One region of the Streptomyces sp. NPDC005070 genome, then DNA from elsewhere that is predicted to be linked to it. Evidence: riboswitches for the same ligand, from Rfam matches in the RefSeq annotation. Region 1 holds a riboswitch; each other region holds the start of a gene.
What was found. A riboswitch is a leader RNA that binds a small molecule or an ion and turns the genes downstream of it on or off. The one in region 1 is predicted to bind cyclic di-AMP.
Positions count from the first base shown of each region.

Region 2: it holds a riboswitch for cyclic di-AMP, as region 1 does, so the genes downstream of both, ACWEBX_RS14990 (transglycosylase SLT domain-containing protein) here and ACWEBX_RS03715 (M23 family metallopeptidase) in region 1, are expected to answer to the same signal.
Region 3: it holds a riboswitch for cyclic di-AMP, as region 1 does, so the genes downstream of both, ACWEBX_RS33010 (M23 family metallopeptidase) here and ACWEBX_RS03715 (M23 family metallopeptidase) in region 1, are expected to answer to the same signal.

Region 1 covers NZ_JBSFZS010000006.1:7,495-12,438, reverse strand. Annotated here, with positions in the region: gene ACWEBX_RS03725 (M16 family metallopeptidase) at 1-532, shown strand, start outside; gene ACWEBX_RS03720 (M16 family metallopeptidase) at 529-1,917, shown strand; cyclic di-AMP (ydaO/yuaA leader) riboswitch at 2,132-2,288, shown strand; gene ACWEBX_RS03715 (M23 family metallopeptidase) at 2,301-3,068, shown strand; gene ACWEBX_RS03710 (GntR family transcriptional regulator) at 3,264-3,956, shown strand; gene ACWEBX_RS03705 (HPr family phosphocarrier protein) at 4,184-4,465, opposite strand; gene ACWEBX_RS03700 (bifunctional acetate--CoA ligase family protein/GNAT family N-acetyltransferase) at 4,642-4,944, shown strand, end outside.
Region 2 covers NZ_JBSFZS010000037.1:7,287-12,230, reverse strand. Annotated here, with positions in the region: gene ACWEBX_RS14995 (HAD family hydrolase) at 1-504, shown strand, start outside; gene ACWEBX_RS14990 (transglycosylase SLT domain-containing protein) at 582-1,352, opposite strand; cyclic di-AMP (ydaO/yuaA leader) riboswitch at 1,357-1,518, opposite strand; gene ACWEBX_RS14985 (CocE/NonD family hydrolase) at 2,058-4,049, opposite strand; gene ACWEBX_RS14980 (polyprenyl synthetase family protein) at 4,482-4,944, shown strand, end outside.
Region 3 covers NZ_JBSFZS010000155.1:171-5,114, forward strand. Annotated here, with positions in the region: partial or broken gene ACWEBX_RS33000 (PrsW family intramembrane metalloprotease) at 1-30, shown strand, start outside; gene ACWEBX_RS33005 (aldo/keto reductase) at 97-1,041, opposite strand; gene ACWEBX_RS33010 (M23 family metallopeptidase) at 1,176-2,210, opposite strand; cyclic di-AMP (ydaO/yuaA leader) riboswitch at 2,222-2,377, opposite strand; gene ACWEBX_RS33015 (PP2C family protein-serine/threonine phosphatase) at 2,593-3,699, opposite strand; tRNA gene ACWEBX_RS33020 (tRNA-Met) at 3,948-4,021, opposite strand; gene ACWEBX_RS33025 (dihydrofolate reductase family protein) at 4,106-4,944, opposite strand, start outside.

The DNA of each region.
Region 1 (4,944 bases):
CGACGCGGCCGACCTGGCGCTCACCGTCCTCGGCGGCGGCGAGTCCTCCCGGCTCTACAACCGGCTCGTACGCCGTGACCGCACCGCCGTCGCGGCCGGGTTCGGCCTGCTGCGGCTCTCCGGAGCGCCCTCCCTGGGGTGGCTGGATGTGAAGACGTCCGGCGACGTCGAGGTCCCGGTCATCGAGGCCGCCGTCGACGAGGAGCTCGCCCGGTTCGCCGAGGAGGGCCCCACGGCCGGGGAAATGGAGCGCGCCCAGGCCCAGTTGGAGCGCGAGTGGCTCGACCGGCTCGGTACCGTCGCCGGCCGCGCCGACGAATTGTGCCGGTACGCCGTCCTGTTCGGCGACCCGCAGCTCGCTCTGACCGCCGTACAGCGCGTCCTCGACGTCACGGCGGAGGAGGTCCAGGAGGCCGCCAAGGCCCGTCTGCGCCCCGACAACCGCGCGGTGCTCGTCTACGAACCGACCACAGCCGAAGCCGCCGACGCGGCCGGCTCCGCCGACGAGACCGACGAGGAGGCGGCGAAGTGACCGAGCTCGCCACCATGGACTTCCACCCACAGCCCCAGGCAGGACAGCCGAAGCCGTGGGCGTTCCCCGCCCCCGAGCGCGGCACCCTGGACAACGGTCTGACCGTGCTGCGCTGCCACCGCCCCGGTCAGCAGGTCGTCGCCGTCGAGGTGATCCTCGCCGCGCCGCTGGACGCCGAGCCGGCGGGCCTGGACGGCATCGCCACGATCATGGCGCGCGCCTTCTCCGAGGGCACCGACAAGCACTCTGCCGAGGACTTCGCCGCCGAACTGGAGCGTTGCGGCGCCACGCTCGACGCGCACGCCGACCACCCCGGCGTACGCCTGTCCCTCGAAGTGCCCGTCTCGCGCCTGGCCAAGGCCCTCGGCCTGCTCGCCGACGCCCTGCGGGCCCCCGCGTTCGCGGACAGCGAGGTCGAGCGGCTGGTGACCAACCGGCTGGACGAGATCCCGCACGAGACGGCCAACCCCGCCCGTCGTGCCGCCAAGGAGCTCTCCAAGGAACTGTTCCCGGCGAGCGCGCGCATGTCGCGCCCCCGCCAGGGCACCGAGGAGACGGTCCAGAACATCGACGCGTCGGGCGTTCGCGCCTTCTACGAGAAGCACGTACGCCCCGCCACGGCCACCGCGGTCGTCGTCGGTGACCTGACCGATGTCGATCTCGACGAACTGCTCGCCGACACGCTCGGCTCCTGGACCGGCTCCTCCGCCGAACCGCGTCTGGTGCCGCCGGTGAGCGCCGACGACACCGGCCGCGTGATCATCGTCGACCGCCCCGGAGCCGTCCAGACGCAGCTCCTCATCGGCCGTGTCGGTGCCGACCGGCACGACCGCGTGTGGCCCGCCCAGGTCCTCGGCACCTACTGCCTCGGCGGCACCCTCACCTCGCGCCTGGACCGCGTCCTGCGCGAGGAGAAGGGCTACACCTACGGCGTACGGGCGTTCGGGCAGGTCCTCCGCTCCGCGCCGGACGGCACGGGCGCCGCGATGCTCGCCATCAGCGGTTCTGTGGACACTCCCAACACCGGCCCGGCGCTCGACGACCTGTGGAAGGTGCTGCGCACCCTCGCGGCCGAAGGCCTGACCGACACCGAGCGCGATGTCGCCGTGCAGAACCTGGTGGGTGTCGCGCCCCTCAAGTTCGAGACGGCGGCGGCCGTCGCGAGCACGCTCGCGGACCAGGTCGAGCAGCACCTGCCGGACGACTACCAGGCGACGCTCTACCGGCAACTGGCGGCCACCGGCACCGTGGAGGCCACCGCGGCGGCCGTGAGCGCCTTCCCGACGGACCGTCTGGTGACCGTCCTGGTCGGCGACGCGGCACAGATCGCGGACCCGATGAGGGCCCTCGAAATCGGTGAAGTCACCGTGGTGGCAGCCGAGTAGAACCGTGCGACGGAAGAGGGCCCTGACGGCTGAAGAGCCGTCAGGGCCCTTCCCTTTCCGGACATCGGTCCCAAGATGTCCGTATTCGTACGGCGGTTGCCCTTCTGCCCTGTGGGATGCGTTACAAAAATCGTGATCCGTTTGTTGTTCGAAAGACACCGCGTTTAGCGTCGGTGCGGCTGTTCGTCACGCAGTGCGCCGCGCCCGCGGCACCGGACAGTCATCGCCGAGTCCCCGTGACGTGAGTCAGGGGAGCCGGGGACCCACGCAGTCCCTGGGGTGAATCGGACGCCCTCTTCGGAGGGAGCCCGTAGGAGACCTTCCTGCTCCGAACCCGTCAGCTAACCCGGTAGGCGAGAGGGAAGGAAAGGACCAGCCCCTACATGGCGTTCACCTGTGGCACCGGCAAGCATCGTCGTACGAGCAGCCGGGTGCACAGCACCACCACGACCGCCGTCGGGGTCGCGGCGCTCACCACCACCGGCGTGATCGGAACCCTGGCCGCCCCCGCGTTCGCCGCGGAAGCCTCCGTCGAGCAGACCGGGCTCACCCAGGCCGTCACCCTCAACGACACGGTCGCCGACCAGATCGACGCCCAGGCCTTCGCGCAGCAGCGCGCCGCCGACGAAGCCGCAGCGCGCAAGCAGGCCGAGCAGACCGCCCGCAAGCAGGCCGCCGAGCAGGCCTCGAAGCTCCGCGAGGCCAAGGAGCGCGCCGCCCGCGAGGCCGAGCGCAAGCGCCTGAACACGTTCGTCATGCCGATCACCGGTTCGTACGTCTCCACCGGCTACCAGGCCAGCAGCGCCCTCTGGTCCTCCGGCAGCCACACCGGCGTCGACTTCCACGCCTCCTCCGGCACCTCGGTCCACGCCGTCGGATCCGGCACGGTCGTCACGGCCGGCTGGGGCGGCGCCTACGGCAATCAAGTCGTGGTCAAGATGCACGACGGCACGTACACCATGTTCGGCCACCTGTCGTCCATCGGGGTGTCCGTGGGGCAGGCCGTCACTCCGGGGCAGCAGATCGGCCTCTCCGGGGACACCGGCAACACCACGGGACCGCACCTCCACTTCGAGGCGCGTACGACCGCGGAGTACGGCTCGGACATCGACCCGGTCGCCTACCTGCGCTCGCACGGCGTCAACGTCTGACGACCGCTTCGCGGCTTCCCACCGCTTTTGATGCCCCGGCTCACCGAGTCGGGGCATCGTCGTTTCCGGACGCCGTCTGTCCAAAAAATATCCATGGATTCAGGCCCGCCATCGGAAATTCAGGCTTCCTGCAATAGAGTCACTGAACAAGCGTCAATCGACGGCGTTTCACGGGGATTAAAGCGGAGGTCGGTCATGCGTATTCCGGCACACTCGGTGTGCACGGCGATCCGTGACGACATCGTCGCGGGTGTCTACGAGCGCGGCGGCCGGCTCACCGAGGAACTGCTCGCACGCCGCTACGGCGTCTCGCGCGTCCCCGTGCGCGAGGCGCTGCGCACGCTGGAGGCGGAGGGCTTCGTGGTCACCCGCCGGCACGCGGGCGCCTGCGTCGCGGAGCCCAGCGAGCTGGAGGCCGCGGACCTCCTGGAGATGCGCATGCTGCTGGAACCGCTGGGGGCCGCTCGGGCCGCGCAGCGGCGCACGGAGGCCCACCTGAAGGTGTTGCGGGGGCTGGTCCGGCTGGGGCAGGAGCGTTCCAGGCGAGGCCACAGCGAGGATCTGCGCTCGCTGGGCGGCTGGTTCCACGAGACGCTGGCGCAGGCGTCCGGAAGCCCCGCGCTGACCTCGACGCTCGCCCAGCTTCGCCACAAGATCGCCTGGATGTACTCGGTGGAGGCGCCGGCCGACCCCGCGGAGTCCTGGGCGGAGCACGGCGGCATCGTGGACGCGGTCGCCCGGGGGGACGGCGAGCGGGCCCGCGCGATCACGGCCCTGCACACCGAGCGCGCCACGGCCGCGCACCGGCTCCGATTCCCCGGAGGCGACCGGGCGGACCGTGTGAGAAGTTCGCAACATCCCGTAAACGTGACGGGCCCGCGTCATTAACACAGGCGCCGTATACAAAGAGGGATATTCGGCGGGGGCTCATTTCTGATGCCCTTTTATTCGCGTGTCCGGAATTCCGGTGCACGCCATTTCCGCGGCCGCGGCGCGAGGCGCGCCTGACACCGGGGGAATGTGCGGGCGAGGCCACGGAAAACGGCCGGGCCGCGCCACCCGGAGAATGGGTGGAGCGGCCCGGCCGTGCGTGTCCGACTGTCCTGGGAGCGGGCTCAGACGGTCTCGGGGAGCTCGTCGAGCCCCTCGGCGACCAGCTTCGCCAGACGGTCGAGAGCGACCTCCGCGCCGTCGGCGTCCGACGAGAGGACGATCTCCTCGCCACCCTGGGCGCCCAGGCCGAGGACCGCGAGCATGGAGGCCGCGTTGACGGGGTCGCCGTCGGCCTTCGCGATCGTCACGGGGATGCCGGAAGCCGTGGTGGCCCGGACGAAGATGGAGGCGGGGCGGGCGTGGAGGCCCTCGGTCCAGCCGACGTTGACGCGGCGCTCAGCCATGAGATGCTGCCCTTCGGGTTTTCAGGGTTGTCTAGACCATTGTTCCATATCGCGAGGTGTGCCTGGACGGACCCGGGCGCCACCCGCCGCGGTGTCGGTCGAAGACCCGTGCCGACGCCCCGTCGTCCTCAGACTGCCCCGCGCCGTTGTCGTACGCGAGCCGTACTCTGGGGCCCATGCAGACCTCGTCGGACCGGCACGAGTACCCAGCCCACTGGGAGGCCGACGTGGTGCTGCGCGACGGCGGCACCGCACGCATCAGGCCCATCACCGTCGACGACGCCGAGCGCCTGGTCAGCTTCTACGAGCAGGTGTCGGACGAGTCGAAGTACTACCGCTTCTTCGCGCCCTATCCGCGCCTGTCCGCCAAGGACGTCCGCCGCTTCACCCACCACGACTTCGTGGACCGGGTCGGCCTCGCGGCCACGGTGGGCGGTGAGTTCATCGCCACCGTGCGCTACGACCGGATCAACGCGGAC
Region 2 (4,944 bases), on a different contig from region 1:
GCGGAGGTCGGGCTGCTGTACGCGGCGGTCGACCAGGACGGCGTGGACGGGCTGACGCTCATCGAGCCGGGGTATGTCATGCCGCACCCGACCCTGCCCGCGGTGCGGGTGCCGCGTCGGGACGACCTCTGGGCGGAGCCGATCAGCAAGGTGCTGCTCCGTCACCCGTCGTTGTCCGACGACGAGTTGGCGTCGGCGGCGCGCGGAGTGGTCGGTTCGCTGGCGACGGTGACCATGTCCGGGCCCGGCACCGTCGAACTCCAGCCATGCGGGGTGACCAAGGCGACGGGCCTCGCTCTGGCCGCGGCGCATCTCGGGCTCACGCCGGGTGCGACGCTCGCCTTCGGTGACATGCCCAATGACATCCCGATGTTCGACTGGGCGGCCCGGGGTGTGGCGATGGCCAACGCCCACCCGGAACTGAAGGCGGTGGCCGACGAGGTCACCCTGTCGAACGAGGACGACGGGGTCGCGGTCGTCCTGGAGCGCCTCTTCGGCTTCTAGCGACGCCGACGCACCCGCCGACGGGCCGGAAGGCGCCGTCGGCGGGTGCGGGTGAAGCAGGTGGTGCGGGGGTGGGATCAGTAGGCGCCGTTGACGTTGTCGATGGAGCCGTACTTGTCGGCCGCGTAGTTGCAGGCCGCGGTGATGTTGGCGACCGGGTCGTAGATGTTCGACGACGTGCCGGCGACGTGGTACGCCTGGAACGTGGGGTCGATCACCTGGAGCAGGCCCTTGGAGGGGATGCCCGCGGCGGCGTTGGAGTCCCAGTTGTTGATGGCGTTGGGGTTGCCGGAGGACTCGCGTATCACGTTGCGGTGGATGCCGTCGTAGCTGCCCGGGATGCCGGCCTTGGCCATGACGTCCAGGGATTCCTTGATCCAGCCGTCGAGGTCGTTGGAGTACGTCTTGGCGGCGGCCTGGGTGACGGTGGTCGCCTTGGACTTGGCGACGGCGGCGGTCGCGTTCGCCGTGGTGCGGACGGTCGTCGACTTCAGCGTCTTCGTGCCGACGGTCAGCTTCAGGCCCGGACGGATCATCGCGGGGTTGTCGCCGATGACCGCGCGGTTCGCCGCGTACAGCTTCTTCCAGCCACCGCTCTTGGGGTACTTCTTCGCCACCTTGGACAGGGTGTCGCCGGCGACCACCTTGTAGGTGACGAGCTGCACGTTGGGGACCACCGCGGTGTGGGCGGTCTTGGCCGCCTGGGGGGCCTGCGCCGGGGTGGCGGCGCTGGCGCCGGTCGCGCTCACGAGGGGGAGGGCGAGGGCGATGCCACCCGTGCCGGCGGCGATCATGCCCCGGGTGATGACGTTGGTCTTCTTGCGGCGGTGCTTGGCTCGTACGGGCATGGCGAAATGTCCTCTCCGACGCCTGCGAGGTGAGCTGTCGGGTTCGGGCGGGAGATGCCCGGCCGCGCTCTGGGCGCGGCTTCACCCCAAGCCGTTCCGGGTGTGTCCGGACCGGCGGCTTACCTGTGGTTCCCCCGCTCCTGCCGTGCGTGGGTCGATGGGTTTCCGGGCGGCGGCAGGATTCGGCGATCCGCCCGGGGTCAACCAGAACGTATGCGAGAGCACATGTCCGAAACAAGACGAGATTTGACCGCGAAGATCGCTTTGGCCTGGTTAATGCGAGGGTGAAAAGTCCGATTGTGCCGGAATTGGATCCTCAACTTGCCTTTCGCAAACGGGTTGATCCATAAGGGGCGTCCATCGATGGCCCGGCGGGCCGGTGACCCAACTCACGAGACCAAAGAGCATTAAGGCACCATGAGGGGGTAATTCGGGCATTGCGCCTGCGTCGGCGGACGCTTTCGAGCCCCTCGGAAGGCGCCGAGCGGCCCCTGGCGCGACGGGAATTGTGGCGCGGGCCACATCGGCGAACGCGGCAGGTCCCGGGCGGGAGCGCCGGGCCGGAAGCGGGCCGAACCCCGGTGGGCGCGTGGCGAAGTGGACGTCCTGTCAGCAGAGTTCGGCGTGCGCACGCCCCACAGACGGTGAACTTCCTTGTTAGTAGGCTTAGTTGTTCGGCCTGGTCGGTCGGCCCGGTCGGCCCGGTCAGCCGGCCGTGCGGGGGATGCGCTTCTCCCAGGTCCGGTGGAAGACGACCTCGTCGCCGTTCTTGCAGACGAGTTCGTCGGTCGTGATGAAGTCCTGCGCGTCGCAGGCGATGGCGGAGACCGTCTCGACGCGGGCGTCCCACGGCAGCTCGGGCCGGTGCAGCCGGATCGACCAGACCGCGTGGGCGCGGGCGGACAGCGGGTCCGCCGCGTCGATCGTGTACGTCTCCCGGGCCTCCTCCGTGCATTCGAGACCGTCGGGGAACACCCGGGTCCCGACGCGCCCCGGGTCCACTTCCAGGCTCCAGGTCTCCGCGGCCACGTCGCGCAGGACCAGGCGCCGCGGGCGGGGCTCGTCCAGGGTCGCCGAGACGGTCACGCCGAGGGGTTCGGCCTCCTCCGGTTCCCCGAAGGTGATCGAGGGGTCCGACTCCGGTGCCCGTACCGGGAGTTCGAGGACGCTGCCGACCGGCTCCAGGGTGAAGCCGGTCTCCGAGCCCGGCTGGGGCCAGAGCCAGGGCCAGTACGTGGAGGAGACGCCCAGCCGGATGCGATGGCCCGCCGGGAACGCGTAGCCGATGGCGTTCAGGTCGAGGACCACGTGCTCCGTGGCGCCGGGTCGCCAGGGAACCGCCTGGTCGGGGCCCCGGCGCGCCGACAGGTTCAGAACACCCCGGGTGACGAGCGTGGACGCTCCGTCCGGGGCCACGTCGCACAGCCGGGCGATCACCTGGCCCCTGGGCGACGCGGACGTCAGCCGCAGATTGACCCGGGGGCGGCCCAGAACCCAGGTCTCCTCCGTCACCTCGAACTCGAAGCAGGCCGACCGGGCGTCCTCCTCCCGCTGGTCCGGCGGCAGGTCGGCGTCGTCGCCCGAGGGGAAGAGGCAGCCCGCGTCGACCCCCGTGTGCTGCGGGGACCGCACCGGCAGCGGGGCGCCCTGGAGCGCGTACGTGACCGGGGTCACCGAGGGTGAGGGCCAGGCCGGGTCGCCCACCCAGCGGCCGGGGATCCGCTCGTACGCGGTCGCCGGAGGGTGCGCGTCCATCACGTACGAGCGCAGAAGGGGGACGGAGTCCGTCTCCTCGTCGCGGAGCCAGTGGTCCCACCAGCGCAGCGTCTCCTGGAGGAAGCCGATCGCCGGTCCGGGCGGCAGGCCCCGGTCCGGGTACTGGCGGGACCAGGGGCCGATGAGACCTCGTACGCGATCCGGCGGCAGGTTCCGCACCAGGCGCAGCACCGTGTCGCGGTGCGGATCGTGCCAGCCGCCGACGGCGAGGACCGCCGCGCGGATGGCTCCGTACTCCTCGCGGACGCCGCCCTCGCGCCAGTACGCGTCCCGGGTCTGGTGGGCCAGCCAGGTGTGCGCGCGGGGGGTGACCGCCTCCAGTCGCTTCTCCCACATGTCCCGCCACATCCCCTCGCCCACGTGCGCGGGGTCCGGCGGGCGGGCGGCGAAGGCGAGCAGACGGGCCGACCGGGCGTGCGTGTCGACGGCGAGGACGGAACCTCCGGCGTGGTGCGCGTCGTTGTCATAGAGGTCGTCGGTCGAGCAGACCGTGACGACAGCCTTGAGCGGCTCGGGTGCGCGGGCCGCGACGCGGAGGGAGCTGAAGCCGCCCCACGACATCCCGAACATGCCGACCCGGCCGGTGCACCAGGGCTGGGCGGCCAGCCAGGAGACCACCTCCACCCCGTCGTCCGGCTCGGTCCCCGCCCGCTCGTCCCCCGGCACGCCCTCCGAATTGCCGTGCCCGCGCGCGTCCACGCGGACGGAGGCGTAGCCGTGCCCGGCGTACCAGGGGTGGCGCTGCTGGTCGCGTGGGGCCGACCAGTCGCTCAGGCGGTACGGGGCGTACTCCAGGAGCGCCGGTACCGGCTCCTCGGTCAGCGGCCGCCAGATCCGGGCGTACAGACGGGTGCCGTCCGGGAGAGGGACGAGGACGTCCTCGTGAGTGGTCTCGTAAGGGAAGGACGTACGGATGTGCATGAGCGTCACCTCAGTGGACGGAATGCGTCGTGCGGCACGGCCGGAAGAGCGGGGATCGTCGGGTCCCGGCCGTACACGGGCCGGGCACGGCTGTGGGACACGGTGGCCTCTTCCGGGTGCTTCGCAGCATGTCGTCGCAAGTCGGTTCACATCGTCTGATCATGAACATACCGCCGGTGATCGGGTGGCGCCCGTGAGCCGGGGTACCCGTCGTTGGGGCACGCAGGTGCTTCCCGTGTGCCTTCCGGGTGTACTCCCGCATACCTCCTGGCGGAGCGAAGTGGGCCGGGGGACGGTGGGCGCTCGCGGTGATCGAAACGTGACCGGATACGCTGACTTGAGTGATGGCAGCGACACATCGACAAACCGTGTCATCGACCGATTGATCGACCGAGTTCGCCATGTGATCGTCAGCAGACAGGAGAACCTCTCGTGACCGTCGTCGGGCCGTTCGGGCTGAGCGTGCGGGACCAGGCTCTCGAAGCCGATGTCCAGGCCGGATTGGCGGCTGTCGAGGAGGGTTTGCTCGAAGCCACCAAGAGCGAGGTCCCGTTCATCACGGAAGCCGCCCAGCACCTCGTGCGGGCCGGCGGGAAGCGGTTCAGGCCGCTGCTCGTGATGCTCGCCGCGCAGTTCGGCGACCCCTACGCGCCGGGTGTCGTGCCCTCGGCCGTTGTCGTCGAGCTGACCCACCTCGCCACGCTGTACCACGACGACGTGATGGACGAGGCCGAGGTCCGGCGCGGGGTGGACAGCGCCAACGTGCGCTGGGGCAACTCGCTGGCCGTCCTCACGGGTGACTTCCTCTTCGCCCGCGCCTCGTACATCCTGGCCGACCTCGGGCCCGAGGCGGTCCGGATCCAGGCCGAGGCGTTCGAGCGGCTGGTGACCGGAC
Region 3 (4,944 bases), on a different contig from region 1:
TATCCCGCGTACAACCCGTACAGCTCGTAGCGCTGGACGGTCACGGCGCGGTGCGCCGGTGGACGTCACCGGTGCACCGCGCCGACGGGCCGGCCGTTACGCGGACGCCTGTGACAGGCGCTTCAGTTCGTCGTCCGTCAGCACCAGGTCCGCGACGCCGAGCAGGGCCGGGAGCTGCTCCACCGTGCGGGCGGAGGCGATCGGCGCGGCGACCGTCGGCTGTGCGGCCAGCCAGGCGAGGGCGACCGTCGGGACGGCGTCGTCGTGGGCCGCCGCGATCTCGTCGAGGGCGGCGAGGACCCGCGGCCCGCGTTCCGTGGCGAGGTGCTTGGCCGCGCCGCCCGCCCTCGGAGAGTCGACCGTGGTGCCGGGGCGGTACTTGCCGGTGAGGAAACCGGCGGCGAGCGCGAAGTACGGGACGGCCGCCAGACCGGCCCGGGACGCGAGCTCCAGCAGGGCGCCCTCGTAGGTGTCGCGCGAGACGAGGTTGTAGTGGGGCTGGAGCGCGACGTACCGGGCGAGGCCCTCGCGGTCGGAGAACTCCAGGGACTCCCGCAGCCGCTCCGGGGAGATGTTGGAGGCGGCGATGTGCCGCACCTTGCCGGCCCGCACCAGCTCGTCGAGGGCGCCGATGACCTCCTCGACCGGCACCTCGGGCTTGTCGAAGTGCGTGTAGTAGAGGTCGATGTGGTCGGTGCCCAGGCGGCGCAGCGACGCGTCGGCCGCGGCCTTGATGTTGGCACCGGACAGCCCGGGGTACGCGGGGTGCTGGCTGACCTTGGTGGCGACCACGATGTCCGCGCGGTTGCCGCGGCTCTTCAGCCACTTGCCGATGACGGTCTCGGACTCGCCGCCCTCGTTGCCCTCGATCCAGGCCGAGTAGGAGTCGGCCGTGTCGAGGAAGTTGCCGCCGGCGGCGGCGTAGGCGTCGAGCACGGCGAAGGACCGGGTCTCGTCAGCCGTCCAGCCGAAGACGTTGCCCCCGAGGGAGAGCGGGAAGACCTCGAGATCGGACGAACCGAGCTTGCGAAGAGAAGTCATGTACGGCCTCAACGCCCGTACCGGATGGATGTATTCCACAAGCACCGGGTGCGGTGCGCGCCGCCGTCCGGGCCCGGACGACCAGCAGCCCTGACGTCGGGGGGGTTGACGTCAGGGCTGCCGGAGATCGGAGATCAGGGGTTGAGGCCCTTGCTCTGGAGCCACGCCATCGGGTCGATGCCGGTGGCGGCGCCGCCGGGGTGCACCTCGAGGTGCAGGTGCGGCCCGGTGACGTTGCCCGTGGCGCCCACGCGTCCGATGACATCGCCGGTGGCGACCTTCTGGCCGACGGTGGCGCTGATCGACGACTGGTGGCAGAACCAGAGTTCCGTACCGTCGTCGAGGGTGAGGATCGTGCGGTAGCCGTACGATCCGGCCCAGCCGGCCTCGGTGATGGTGCCGCTGTGGATCGCCTTGATCAGCGTGCCGGTGGGCGCCGCGAAGTCGAGTCCGGTGTGGTAGCCGGAGGACCACATGGAGCCGGCCTCACCGAAGCGCGAGGTCAGGGTGTACGACGAGGTCGGCAGCGAGTAGCTCTTGGCCAGCTCGGCGAGGCGCTCGGCCTCGGCCTTCTGCTTGGCCGCCTCCTCCGCCTTCTTCTTCGCGGCGGTTTCCTTGGCCTGGGCCTCGTCCTGCTGCTTGGCGGCGGCCTGGACGGCCTTCTGCGCGGCGGCGGTCTGGACGGCCTTCTGCGTGGCGGTGTCGGCCTGGTTCTGCTGCGACTGGGCCTGCGCCATGATGCGGTCGCGCAGCGCCTCACCGGCGTCGGTGCTGCCCTGGGCCGCGTCGACGCTGGTCAGACCGGCGGTGGTGAGCGGAGTCGTGGAGCCCTTGGGGGTGCTGGATCCGCCGTCCGATATCAGGGCCTTGGCCGACGCGGTGACCGACGACAGGTCGGGCAGTGAGATCGAGACGGGCGCCTTGCCCGGAGCGGCGCTGGCGATGCCACCACCACCGACGGCGGCTATGACACCGACGCCGAGAACCGTGGAGCTGCGGGCGAGTCCTCCGCCGCGCTGCTTGCCCGTGCGGTGCCGGCCGCGGACGGGAGCGAGGGAATCCGCGGTGGGGTTCCACTCCTCCCAGGGTCCCTCGTCCTTGCCATAGCCGAAGGTGTGGGCTTCGTTCGGCGCGAACGAGGTTGGCTGAGCGGGCCGGTTGGACGCCACGTGGGCGCACTCCTTTCCTTCCTTGCCGCCTACCGGGTTAGCTGACGGGTTCGGAGCAGGAAGGTCTCCTACGGGCGATTGCCACCGTGCTTCCACGGCGGATTACGCTCGATTCACCCCATGAGGTGGGTCCCCGGTTCCCTTGCGGGATTCGGCGCGTGCGCACGGAGCCGCCTCTTGTGACGGTTGTGACGACCGCGCTGCGTTATCGAACGTTAATAGACCCGGGTGCCGAATTCCAAGCTGTTCCGGCTGATCATTAACGCCTCTTGGCCAGGACTTTGGGGTCATGGACGATGAAAAACGGGCGAGTTGACCGCGTGCCGCTTGCACGGATTTCCCTGACGGTAAGTCAGTTGCTATGCGGAGGGGAACGGTCCGATCACTGTTCGTGACGCCGGACGGCGAGCAGCGCAAGGTCGTCCGTCAGCGGGCCGCCCGTGTGCGCGCGGGCCGCCTCGAAGAGAGCGGTCAGCAACGCGTCGGGGCCGGGAAAGACCCGTCCGGCCAGCCAGGCGGCCGGATCGAAGAACTCCCCCCGCGCGTCGCGGGCCTCGGACAGTCCGTCGGTGTGCAGGAGCAGCGTCGCCCCGCGCGGAAATCCCTCCCGCAGCGTCGGGGCGGGTTGGCTTCCCAGGTCACTCATCCCGAGGGGCAGCGCGAAGGACTCGGCGGAGAGGGTGACGAGCGCGCCGTCGGGATACAGCAGCAGGGGCGGCGGATGGCCGCGGTTGACGACGCGTACGACACCCTCGCCCTGCGGGATCTCGGCGAGGACGGCGGTCGTGAACCCCTCGACCGCGTCGACGCTGTCGCGCCGGGTGCCCGCGCGCGTCAGTGCCCGCTCCAGGCGCTCCGCGACGCCCCCCAGGGTCGCCTCCCGCTCGGCCGCCTCCCCGAACGCCCCGACCACCGTCGCGACAGCGGCCACCGCGGTCATGCCCTTCCCCCGTACGTCGCCGACGACCAGCCGCACGCCGTACGGGGAGTCCTGCACCGCGTACAGGTCCCCGCCGATGAACGCGTCCTCCTGCGCCGCCTCGTACCGGGCCGCGACCTCGAGCCCGGCGATCGTCGCCTCGGGCTCGGGCAGCACGGCGCGCTGCGCGAACGCGGCGATCTCCCGGACGGAGGCGAGCCGTTCGTCGCCGCGCCGGACCACGGTGTTGATGAGGACGGCGAGGACGGCGGCCGTCGTCACGGTGACCACCTCGGTGACCGCGTCGACCTGAAGGACGATGTCGAGCACACTGTGCGTCACGAGCACGGCGCCCACGGCGAGGACGCCGGCGAGAACGGTTCCGCGCAGCGAGTAGAGGGGCGCGGCGACCAGGGGTGCGGCCGCGAACAGGGGGGCCGCGGTGAATTCCGACGGGGTGAAGTAGTCGTAGACGATCCCGGCGGCGACGAGCAGCACGGGCAGGGCCCGGACGAAGGCGCGTGCCCACACGATCCGGCGCGGCTCCGCTGCCGCCGAACCGGGTGACACGACACTCCCGGGCCCGTGGACACCGCGGGACGGACGGCCGGCCGGGTCATGAAACTGTCCGGTCCGCCGCTCACCTCCTGGCTGCCCCACCCGTCCAGAAGAACCGGCGCGCGGGCGGCGGGCGACCCCTGTGGCCCGACCGGGGGAGCGCGGCGTCGTCCGCCCGAACGGAACCGGCCGGAGAAATCGGTGGGACAAACACCAAGGGCCGGAACTCGTGAATCCGAGTTCCGGCCCTTGGCCTTCAGTAGCGGGGACAGGATTTGAACCTGCGACCTCTGGGTTATGAGCCCAGCGAGCTACCGAGCTGCTCCACCCCGCGTCGTTGAAACCAGTGTACGCCATCCGCGGGACCCGAAGCACACCCGTTCAAACCCGCCCCTCCCGCAGCGCGGGCACCCGCTCCCTACCGGGCCGCCAGGTGCCGGTTGGGGGCCTCGGCGCGGTCCGCGTACTCGGGGAGGACGACGACCTCGGCGCCCGCGGCGGCGAGGAGTCCGTTCCCGTCGGCGTCCGTGACGAAGGTGTCGGGCTCGCGCCATGCGGTGACGACCCGCCGTACACCGGCGTCGAGGATGAGCCGGGCGCACGGCGCGGGCCGGGAGGCGCGGTGGGCGCACGGTTCCAGGCTGCTGTAGACGGTGGCGGCGGCCAGCCGGGGATCGGCCGGGTCGATCTTGGCGAGGGCGGCCTCCTCGGCGTGCGCGACGGGGTCGTCGCCCTCGCGGGAGTGGCCCCGGGCCAGTTCGGTCCCGTCGGCGGCGACCACCACGGCGCCCACGCTGAACGCGGTCTTCGAGGGCGGGCACAGCTCCGCCAGCTCGCAGGCGAGCTCCAGCCACCGCCGGTCGGCGGCCGAGGCGAGCGAGCCGGTGCCGGGCGCGGTGGGGACGTACCGGATGAGCACGACGTCACCGACGGGCCGGGTCTCCACCAGCCGCATCCGGCCCGGGGGGTACTCCCCGGTCCCGAACAGCCGCGGCGCGTCGGGCTGCCCGACGAAGAGGGGGGCGACGGCGAGCTGCAGTTCGTCGGCGAGCTGCTCGCGCACGAGCTGGGTGTGGACCTTGCCGCCCCCTTCGACCATGAGGCGGCGCACCCCCCGTACGTCGTGAAGGTGTTCCAGCAGCACCCGCCAGTCGAGCCGGGGGCCGGTCGGGACGACGTCGACGTCGACGAGGCCGTCGAGCGCGGCGGCGGCGCGCGGCGCGCCCTCGTCCGTCGTGTAGACGACCTTCTCGCCGC